Regions from separate parts of the Kitasatospora cystarginea genome, predicted to be linked through region 2. Evidence: predicted binding sites of a transcription regulator. Region 2 holds the regulator's gene; the other holds the start of a gene.
The links. The regulator HspR, encoded in region 2, represses chaperone genes until heat shock. The targets are predictions, from matches to a motif close to TTGAGNNNNNNNNNCTCAA.

Region 1: the regulator HspR is predicted to act here: its motif matches at 2,395-2,413, upstream of lon (endopeptidase La).

What each region holds. Positions count from the first base shown of each region.
Region 1 is NZ_BAAATR010000032.1:1,399-6,567, reverse strand. Features, by position in the region: gene lon (endopeptidase La) at 1-2,372, opposite strand, end outside; gene ABD369_RS28495 (rhomboid-like protein) at 2,600-3,313, opposite strand; gene ABD369_RS28490 (response regulator transcription factor) at 3,936-4,673, shown strand; gene ABD369_RS28485 (sensor histidine kinase) at 4,740-5,169, shown strand, end outside.
Region 2 is NZ_BAAATR010000029.1:65,136-70,304, reverse strand. Features, by position in the region: gene dnaK (molecular chaperone DnaK) at 1-492, shown strand, start outside; gene grpE (nucleotide exchange factor GrpE) at 489-1,097, shown strand; gene dnaJ (molecular chaperone DnaJ) at 1,209-2,357, shown strand; gene ABD369_RS27330 (heat shock protein transcriptional repressor HspR) at 2,362-2,898, shown strand; gene ABD369_RS27325 (LuxR C-terminal-related transcriptional regulator) at 3,113-4,102, shown strand; gene ABD369_RS27320 (hypothetical protein) at 4,233-4,415, opposite strand; gene ABD369_RS27315 (hypothetical protein) at 4,753-5,169, shown strand, end outside.

The DNA.
Region 1 (5,169 bases), on a different contig from region 2:
GCCGGCTCCAGGGCCAGCTTGAGCACCTCGCGGACGTCGCCCACCGGGTGGACGGTGAGGCGGTCCAGTACCTCGGCCGGGACGTCGTCCAGGTCGGGCTCGTTGCGCCTGGGGATGATCACCGTGGTGATCCCGGCCCGGTCGGCGGCGAGCAGCTTCTGCTTCACCCCGCCGATCGGCAGCACACGGCCGGTCAGCGAGACCTCGCCCGTCATCGCGACGTCCGTCCGGACCTTGCGGCCGGAGAGCAGCGAGGCCAGTGCGGTGGTCATGGTGATCCCCGCACTGGGCCCGTCCTTGGGGATGGCTCCGGCCGGGATGTGCAGGTGGACGCCCCGGTCGCGCAGGTCGGTGACCGGCAGCTCCAGCTCGGCGCCGCGCGAGCGCAGGAAGGAGAGCGCGATGTGCGCGGACTCCTTCATCACGTCGCCCAGCTGACCGGTCAGGGTGAGGCCGGTGCCGCCCGTCTCGGCGTCGGCCAGTGACGCCTCGATGTAGAGGACGTCGCCTCCGGCGCCCGTCACCGCGAGGCCGGTGGCCACGCCGGGGACGGCGGTGCGCCGCTCGGTGGGCTCCTGGGCGGACTCGGGGATGTGGTGCGGCCGCCCGATCAGCGCCCGCAGGTCGTCGGCACCGATGGCGGCGGGCAGCTCGCGCTCGCCCAACTCGCTCTGCGCGGCGACCTTCCGCAGGATGCGGGCGATCGAGCGCTCCAAGTTCCTTACGCCGGCCTCCCGGGTGTACTCGCCGGCCAGCCGGCGCAGGGCGGCCTCGTCCACCGAGACCTCCTCACCGGTCAGCCCGGCCTTCTCCAGCTGCCGGGGCAGCAGGTGGTCGCGGGCGATGACGACCTTCTCGTCCTCGGTGTAGCCGTCCAGGCGGACCAGCTCCATCCGGTCCAGTAGCGGCTCGGGGATGGCCTCCAGCACATTGGCGGTGGCCAGGAAGACCACGTCGGAGAGGTCCAGCTCGACCTCCAGGTAGTGGTCGCGGAAGGTGTGGTTCTGAGCCGGGTCGAGGACTTCGAGCAGCGCGGCCGCCGGGTCGCCCCGGTAGTCCGAGCCGACCTTGTCGATCTCGTCCAGCAGGACCACCGGGTTCATCGCCCCGGCCTCCTTGATGGCGCGCACGATACGGCCGGGGAGTGCGCCGACGTAGGTGCGCCGGTGGCCACGGATCTCCGCCTCGTCCCGGACGCCGCCGAGTGCCACCCGGACGAACTTCCGACCCATCGCACGGGCGACCGACTCACCGAGCGAGGTCTTTCCCACCCCGGGCGGGCCGACCAGGGCCAGCACCGCACCCCCACGGCGGCCGCCGACCAGGCCGAGCCCGTGGTCGGCCCGGCGCTTGCGCACGGCCAGGTACTCGACGATCCGGTCCTTCACGTCGGCCAGGCCCGCGTGGTCGGCGTCCAGCACCGCACGGGCACCGGCGATGTCGTAGGAGTCCTCGCTGCGCTCGTTCCAGGGGAGTTCGAGGACGGTGTCCAGCCAGGTGCGGATCCAGGAGCCCTCGGGTGACTGGTCGCTGGCGCGCTCCAGCTTGTCCACCTCCTTGAGGGCGGCCTCTCGGACCTTCTCGGGAAGGTCGGCGGCCTCCACCCGGGCCCGGTAGTCGCCCTCCTCGTCGACCGCCTCGCCGTTCAGCTCGGCCAGCTCCTTGCGGACCGCCTCCAGCTGCCGACGGAGCAGGAACTCCTTCTGTTGCTTGGCCACGCCCTCCTCGACGTCCTTGCGGATGGTGTCGTTGACCTCCTCCTCGGCGAGGTGGTCGCGCAGCAGCGTCAGCGCGTACTCCAGCCGGGCCAGCTGGTCCGCCTCCAGCAGCACCTTGAGCTTCTGCTCGGCGGTGGCGAAGGGCGCGTACCCGATGTTGTCGGCGAGCTCGCCCACGTCCTCCGTCTGGGCCACCCGGTCGACGATCTGCCAGGCCCCTCGCTTGCGCAGCCACTTCGTGGAGAGCGACTTGTACTCCTTGACCAGCTCGGCGGCCCGGCCGGCCACCGGCAGCCCCGGGTCGGACTCGCGGAACGGGCTGGTCTCCACCCAGAGCGCGGCACCCGGCCCAGTCGTACCGGCACCGATCCGTACCCGGCGGACGGCGCGGACCAGGGCTGCCGGGTCGCCGTCGGCGAGCCGGCCGACCTGCTCGACGGTGGCCAGGGTGCCGACCGCCGCGTACGAGCCGTCCAGCCTGGGCACCAGCAGGACCTGCGGCTTCACACCGCCCGCCGCACCCGCCCTGGCCGCCTCCACGGCGGCGCGCACCTCGGTGGCGGACAGGTCCAGCGGGACCACCATGCCCGGCAGCACCACTTCGTCGTCGAGTGGCAGCACGGGCAGGGTGAGCGAAGCGGACGTCGATGCCATGATCTCTCCCCAGTCAGCGAACTTGAGTTGACCTGACTAAGGATTGGAGGCATCGGGATGTTCCCAGCGCCGCGTTCGCCCTGAGCGAACGACTCGACCGCGGGAAGCCCGAGCAGCGGGACGCACCGAGCCGCACCGCTCAGAACACGGAGGAAACGGCCACCCCGCGACGGCGCACGACCCCGCTCGCGGCTCGCCGCACCGCCACGGCGCCGCCCGACCGGGGCCTACGCTCGCGCCACCGCGGGTTGCTCGCACAACTCCTCGCGCCCCTGGAACGCTTCGCTGCGCGGCCCGCCGCGCCGCAGCCATCGCCAGAGCGAGATACCGACCAGCAGGGCCGCCGGATGGCCGACACCGGTGACCAGGTCCCGGTCGGCGAGGATGCCGTGCCCGATCACGGCGGCCGCCCCGGCCAGCGCCACGAGCCGCCAGGGCGCCCGGAGCAGTCCGGCGAGCGCGCCGAGACTGGCCAGCACGCCGTAGCTGACGCCGATGTCGAGACTGTCCAGGGCGTCGGAGCCGAGCCGGCCCGAGGCCACGGCGACCGCGACGACCAGTTGCGAAAGCAGGGTGGCCAGGATGTGCCCGGCGGCGAAGACGCCCACCGCCCGCCACCCGCCGACCCGCCGTTCCAGCGGCGCCACGGTGACGGCGAAGGCCCACAGGTACGGCATCCAGACCGGTCCGGCGACCCACAGTCCGCTGAGCAGTAGGGGCAGCACCGTCCGGTGCAGCAGGTTGTGCCCGTCAGTGCTGGAGAACGCCTGGAGCCGGTACACCAGGGCCGGATCGGCGACATGGGAGAAGAGGGCGATGCCGAGCAGCACCAGCAGATAGCCGAACGCGAAGGGATTGCGCCGGGGGGTGGGCACCAGCCGCCGCACCAGGGCCGGCAGGTCGCTCACCGCCGGCCGTCCGACCCACCGCTCACCTGCCACGCCAGCTCCCCGCCCACACCCGACAGCACGCCCGCGACCGCGCGCGGGCCAACGACCCACCGGCCCCCCAGGCCGCCTGCGGCACCGCCCAGCGGCTCCGCATCCCGCCTCCACTCCAGGTCGTGCGGGCCGAGTGGCATTGTCGTGCCCACGTTACGTCGAGCTCCTGAGAGCCTGCTGGGAGGGACCTGTGAAGATCACGCCACACCGGGCCGGACACCCTCCCCACCTTGGTCCGTACCAGCCCTTTGTTTACGGACAAGTAGTCACTTCGCAATGAAGTGTGCCATCCGTTCGAGGGCATACGCACCGTTACGGTCGATATTTTTGCCGGGTAAGGTATCGCCCCGTACCCAATCCCGGGCAGGTCTCCGGCCCCGGCCAACAGGCCGGTTGTATCCGGTTCACCTGCCGGGATGCTCGCAGTGTCCGTACGCTGCGATGAGAGCGGAGGGCTCGCAGACCCACACCTGCGGGCCTTTCCTTCCGGTGCCGACGGCGGACGGCATTTCGGGTGGACCGCGGGCCCGAACACGGCCCATGACGGAACAAGACGACTACGAGCGGAGCCCGCTGTCCCCACAGGCAGTCGGCCCGCAGCCCTGGGGGCGGTGGCGTGACCGTGACAGAAATTCAGCAGGAGAGCACCGGCACTGGCAGTCCGGTGACCACACAGCGACGGGTGCTCGTCGTCGAGGACGAGCCGACGATCGCCGAGTCGATCGCGGCCCGGCTCGGCGCCGAGGGCTTCAAGGTCGCCGTGGCCCACGACGGCCCCGGCGCGGTGGACGGCTTCCACACCTGGCAGCCGGACCTGGTGGTCCTCGACGTGATGCTGCCCGGCTTCGACGGCCTTGAGGTGTGCCGCCGGATCCAGGCCCAGCGCCCGGTGCCGGTCCTGATGCTGACCGCACGGGATGACGAGACGGACCTGCTGGTCGGCCTCGGCGTCGGCGCGGACGACTACATGACCAAGCCGTTCTCGATGCGGGAACTGGCGGCCCGGGTCAACGTGCTGCTGCGCCGCGTGGAGCGGGCCCAGCAGGCGGCCAGGACGCCCGCGCTCGGCTCCCTGCGCTTCGGCGAGCTGGAGATCGACCACGTCCAGCGCCGGGTGCGACTGGGCAGCGGCGACGTCCACCTGACGCCGACCGAGTTCGACCTGCTCGCCTGCCTGGCCGCCCAGCCGCGCGCCGTGCTCACCCGCGAGCAGCTGCTGGCCGAGGTCTGGGACTGGACCGACGCCTCCGGCACCCGCACCGTCGACAGCCATGTCAAGGCACTGCGCCGCAAGATCGGCGCCAGCTGGATCCGCACGGTGCACGGGGTCGGGTACGCCCTGGAGGCACCGCTCTCCTAGCCGAACCGGCGCTTGGGCCACCGGGGGGCCCAGGTCCGGCAGGTCGGGGGACGACGCAGGGACGACATGACCTTTCCACAGCAACGCAACGGGGCGACCCAGGCGCGGCACCACGAGGCGGACACCGCCGCACAGCCGCGCCGTGGTCTGGTGGCGCGCGCCGCCAGCCGCATCTGGACGGACATCCGCCCGCTCGACCCGGTCCGCTCCATCAAGGGCAAGCTGGCCCTGCTGGTGAGCGTGTCGGTCTTCCTGGCCACCGGTATGGCGGTGGTCGCGATCCGGTCGGAGACCCAGATCCGGATCATCATGATCTTCTCGATGATCGCCTCGCTGCTCTTCATGCAGTTCCTGGCGCACGGGCTGACCGCGCCGCTGCGCGCCATGACCGCCGCCGCCCGGGCCATGGCGAGCGGCGACTACAGCGCCCGGGTGGAGGTCTCCTCCCGGGACGAGGTCGGTGAGCTGGCCGCCACCTTCAACCGGATGGCCGCCG
Region 2 (5,169 bases):
GACGCCAACGGCATCATGCACGTGGCCGCGAAGGACCTCGGCACCGGCAAGGAGCAGAAGATGACCGTCACCGGCGGCTCCTCGCTGCCGAAGGACGAGGTCGACCGGATGCGCCGCGAGGCCGAGCAGTACGCGGAGGAGGACACCAAGCGCCGCGAGGCCGTCGAGACCCGCAACCAGGGCGAGCAGCTCGTCTACTCGACCGAGAAGTTCATCGCCGACAACGCCGACAAGCTCCCGGCCGAGGTCAAGACCGAGGTCGAGACCGCGATCGCCGAGCTGAAGGAGAAGCTCAAGGGCGAGGACATCGCGGCGATCCGCGAGGCCACCGAGAAGGTCTCCACCACCGCGCAGAAGCTGGGCCAGGCCCTCTACGCACAGAACGAGGCCGCCGGCGCCCCGGCCGGTGACGCCGCCGCCGGTGCCGCCCACGACGACGTCGTCGACGCCGAGATCGTCGACGAGGACAAGCCCAAGGGTGGTGCGGCATGACGGAGAAGCGCCAGGGCGGCAAGCCCGGCGACGACTCCGCCGCCGAGGAGGCCGTTCTCAAGGCCGCCGAGGAGGCCGTCGCGGACGCCTCCGCCGACGAGGTCGCCGCTGCCAAGCGCGAGGCCGCCGAGCGGACGGCCGACCTGCAGCGCCTCCAGGCCGAGTACCAGAACTACCGCAAGCGGGTCGAGCGCGACCGGCTGACGGTCCGCGAGATCGCGGTCTCCAACATCCTGGAGACCCTGATCCCGGTACTGGACGACATCGGCCGGGCCCGCGAGCACGGCGAGGTGACGGGTGGCTTCAAGTCCGTCGCCGATTCGCTGGAGACGGTCGTCGCCAAGCTGGGCCTGCAGCAGTTCGGCAAGGAGGGCGAGCCCTTCGACCCGACCATGCACGAGGCGCTGATGCACAGCTACTCCTCGGACGTCACCGAGGACACCTGCGTGCAGATCCTCCAGCCCGGCTACCGCATCGGCGAGCGGATCATCCGCCCGGCGATGGTCGCGGTGGCCGAGCCCCAGCCGGGGAGCCAGAGCACGTCCGCCCAGGAGGCCTCCGAGAAGTCGGAGTCCGACAAGGGTGACGGTGCGGCCGAAAGCTGACACTCTGTGCGCTGCGGAGTCGTACGTCGTCCATCGTTGCGACGGACGGCTCCGCAGCGCCGTATCCGCGAGCATTGACCGTTATTTCTGGCCTGGGAGGTGGCGGCAGCCATGAGCACCAAGGACTACGTGGAGAAGGACTACTACAAGGTCCTCGGTGTGCCCAAGGACGCCACCGCCGCCGAGATCAAGAAGACGTACCGCAAGCTGGCCCGGGAGTTCCACCCCGACGCCAACAAGGGTGACGCCAAGGCCGAGGAGCGTTTCAAGGACATCTCCGAGGCGTACGACGTCCTCTCGGACGAGAAGCGCCGCAAGGAGTACGACGAGGCCAGGTCGCTGTTCGGCGCTGGCGGCTTCCGCGGCGGTGGGGCCGGCGGCGGCAGCTACAACTTCGACTTCGGCGACCTGTTCAGCGGCTCGCAGGGCGGCGGCGGGGGCATCGGCGACGTCTTCGGCGGGCTGTTCGGGGGCCGCGGCGGCCGGCAGGCCCAGCCGCGCCGGGGCGCCGACGTCGAGACCGAGGTGACGCTGAGCTTCGAGGAGGCCGTGGACGGTGCCACCGTCCCGCTCCGGATGACCAGTCAGGCCCCGTGCCGTAGCTGTTCCGGCACCGGCGCCAAGGCCGGCACCACGCCCAGGGTCTGCCCGACCTGTGTAGGCGCGGGCACCGTCAGCCGGGGTCAGGGCGCCTTCGCGCTCTCCGACCCCTGCCGGGACTGCAAGGGCCGCGGCATGCTGGTCGACGACCCGTGCACCGTCTGCCACGGCAGCGGCCGCGCCAGCTCCGCCCGCACCATGCAGGTCCGGATCCCCGCCGGAGTGCAGGACGCCCAGCGCATCCGGCTCAAGGGCAAGGGTGCCCAGGGCGAGCGCGGTGGCCAGCCCGGCGACCTCTATGTCACGGTCCACGTGGACTCGCACCCGGTCTTCGGCCGCAAGGGCGACAACCTCACCGTGACGGTCCCGGTCAGCTTCCCCGAGGCCGTGCTCGGCGGCACCATCGAGGTGCCGACGCTGAACGGCCCCGCCGTGAAGCTGAAGCTGCCGCCCGGCAGCGCCAACGGCCTCACCATGCGGGCTCGTGGCAAGGGTGCCACCCGCAAGGACGGCACCCGCGGCGACCTGCTGGTCACCGTGGAGGTCGTGGTCCCCAAGAACGTCACCGGCGACGCACTGAGCGCACTGGAGCACTATCGCGAGGCCACCGCCTCGGACGACCCGCGTGCCGCCCTCTTCAAGGCGGCGGAGGGAGCGTGAGCAGATGAACCAGGACCAGACCGGCTCCGGCAACCCGATCGGCCCGGGCTTCGGGGAGGGGCTCCCGGGCGGTCCCCGCCCGGGCCGGGCCTCCTCGTCCCGTGCCAACCCCGCGGGTAGGACCAACTACGTGCTGACCGAGGACACCCCGGTCTACGTCATCTCGGTGGCCGCCGAGCTGTCCGGCCTGCACCCGCAGACCCTGCGTCAGTACGACCGCCTCGGCCTGGTCTGCCCCGACCGGACGGCGGGCCGCGGCCGGCGCTACTCCGCCCGTGACATCCAGCAGTTGCGCGACGTTCAGCGCCTGTCCCAGGACGAGGGCATCAACCTGGCCGGCATCAAGCGCATCATCGAGCTGGAGAACCAGGTCACCGCCCTCCAGTCCCGCATCGCCGAGTTGGTCGGCTCCCTGGAGGACGCCGCCATCACCCTCCAGCAGCGCGAGGCCGCCGTCCACGCCTCGTACCGCCGGGACCTCGTTCCGTACCAGCAGGTCCAGCAGTCGAGCGCTCTGGTGGTGTGGCGGCCGAAGCGGTAGAACGTAACGGACCGTCACAGCCGACCGCCGACCATCCCTCCCATCGGGGGGTATCGGCGGCCGGCCTGTAATGGGAGAGTACTCACCGGTGGGCTGGTTGCTCAGACCATCATCAAATCCCAGCTGACACACAGTGATCACAGCTTAAGATCCCTGGTGCACCAGACTTTGAGTCACACGGACTGCTTGTCCGGCCGACGACAGGGAGCCGCAGATGGGTGGGCGAGAGCAGCCAGGACATGTCCCGGGACCACGGACCCTGTCCACGGATGCGCGCGCCCTCTACCTGAAGGCAATCCGCGAGAATGGCCGCCTGCTCAGTGGCCACGGCGAATTCGGCGAGAGCACCGCTCTCGCCGAGCTGCTGGAACTCGGGCTCCTTATCCCCGATAGCGAGGAACCAGATGCGCTACTGGCTGTCGACCCGGCCCAGCTGTCAGCCAGCCTGAGCTCGATATGGCAGCGCCAGGCACTCGATCTGCTTTCGCGCGCCGTCTCCCTGCCACTCGATCTCAGTGAACTCGCCGAGGCTTTTCACACCCCCGACAAGACCGGCGGAGCAATCGAATACGTCCGCGGGAAAGCACTGATCAATCAGCGGCTTCAGCAGGGTATGGCGGGTGGAATCACCGAGGGCCTTGCCATGCAGCCCGGCGGACCGCGACCTCCCGAACTCCTGGCCTCAAGCCTCCAGCGGGATCTGGAAAGCGTTCAGCACGGCGCCACGATGCGAACGATTTACAACGCCAGCACTCGATACCATCAGCCGACCCGTGACTACGTGGCGAAGCTGTCCGGGGAGGGCTGGCAGTTCAGGACACTCGATGAGCCCTACGCCCGCCTCATAGTCGTCAACCGGAGATTCGCCGTAATCCCCGTGGCCGGCGATGATCTGGCCGCCTTCATCTACGACCAGGCGGTCGTGAACTTCCTCGCCGAGGAGGTTTTCGAGCGCAACTGGAGTCGGGCGCTGGAGTTCGACGGCAATCGCACCGTCCCACAGCAGGTGGTGTCCCGCCTCCGGCGGACCATAATCGAGCTGCTGCTGTCCGGCACGAATCACCGCGTCATCGCGCGCAGACTCGGCATCAGCGAACGGACGCTCGCGCGGCATATCGCGGAAATGCGGGAGGAGTACAACGTCGACTCCCTGTTCCAGCTCGGCTACGTGCTCGGACGCACGCACCGCGAGGAGCCCGACTAGCAGCGGAACGCTGGGAGGACTCCCGACTCCCGACGGAAGGGGTGTTCCCGGCATCTGCAGGGGGACAGCCGCCCACCTGGAGACTCAGTCCCCACGCCCGGGAACCACCTCAACGACCGCGACCGGCCCCTCAGCCCCAGTTGAGATCGCTGGCAGTGACCTGCGGTGCGTTCTGCACCTGGACGCCCGCAGCCTGCGTTGTGCCGCTCGGCGCCTGCGCGATGCTCACTGAGAGGAAGCCGGCAGCCAACACGGTCGCAGTGGTGGCAACCGGCATCACGATCTTGCGGACAAACCGACGCATACCAGACACGACCCACCCCTTTCTGCAAGTTTCGCGAGTCGAACTTTATAGAACTGGCGCCCACATGATGCCGCACTTGCGAGGCGGTGTCATCCGTCAGCCCGTCGACAGTGCGTCATCTCCCTGCCAGGCATCCAGATGACAGGACGCAAACCTGGACGCGGCCGCCGCCCTCGATGGACGATCAGTTCGCTCCCGATAGTCTCGCCAAGATCGCCATTCTTGCCGATGTACCTTCAAATATCTCGAGATAGCAGCGCACCATCAAGTTTTTGCTTGAGTTGCCCCCATCAACAGAGCCTGCCGGTATCCCCCGATACCCGGTCGGCCGTCCCCCGGAGTCGACATGAGTGAGCCCTACCTGCGCCAGCGCGCCGTCCAGACCCCCGAGGGTCGGCGCGCACGGGTGTTCCTGGCCGCGCCGCTGATGCGGTTGACCGGTCCGGCCGACAGCGTGGTGACCCTGGCCAGCCGGACCAGGCTGACCACCCTCCGCTCGACGCTGCTCCGCAGCGGCGCGGCCGTGTACAGCGCTCACCACAGCGACGCCTGGACCGTGGAGGGACGGGCCCCCGAGCCCCGGGTGCCGTCCGACTTCCGCGCGCTGCAGACCGCCGACCTGGTCTTCGCCTACGTCGGCGCCCCGCTCTCGGCCGGTGTGAGCCTGGAGCTCGGCTGGGCCTCCGCGCTGCGCAAGCCGGTGGTGCTGCTGGTGGACGAGGCGATCACGCACAACCCGCTGATCGCCACCATCGAGCAGGTC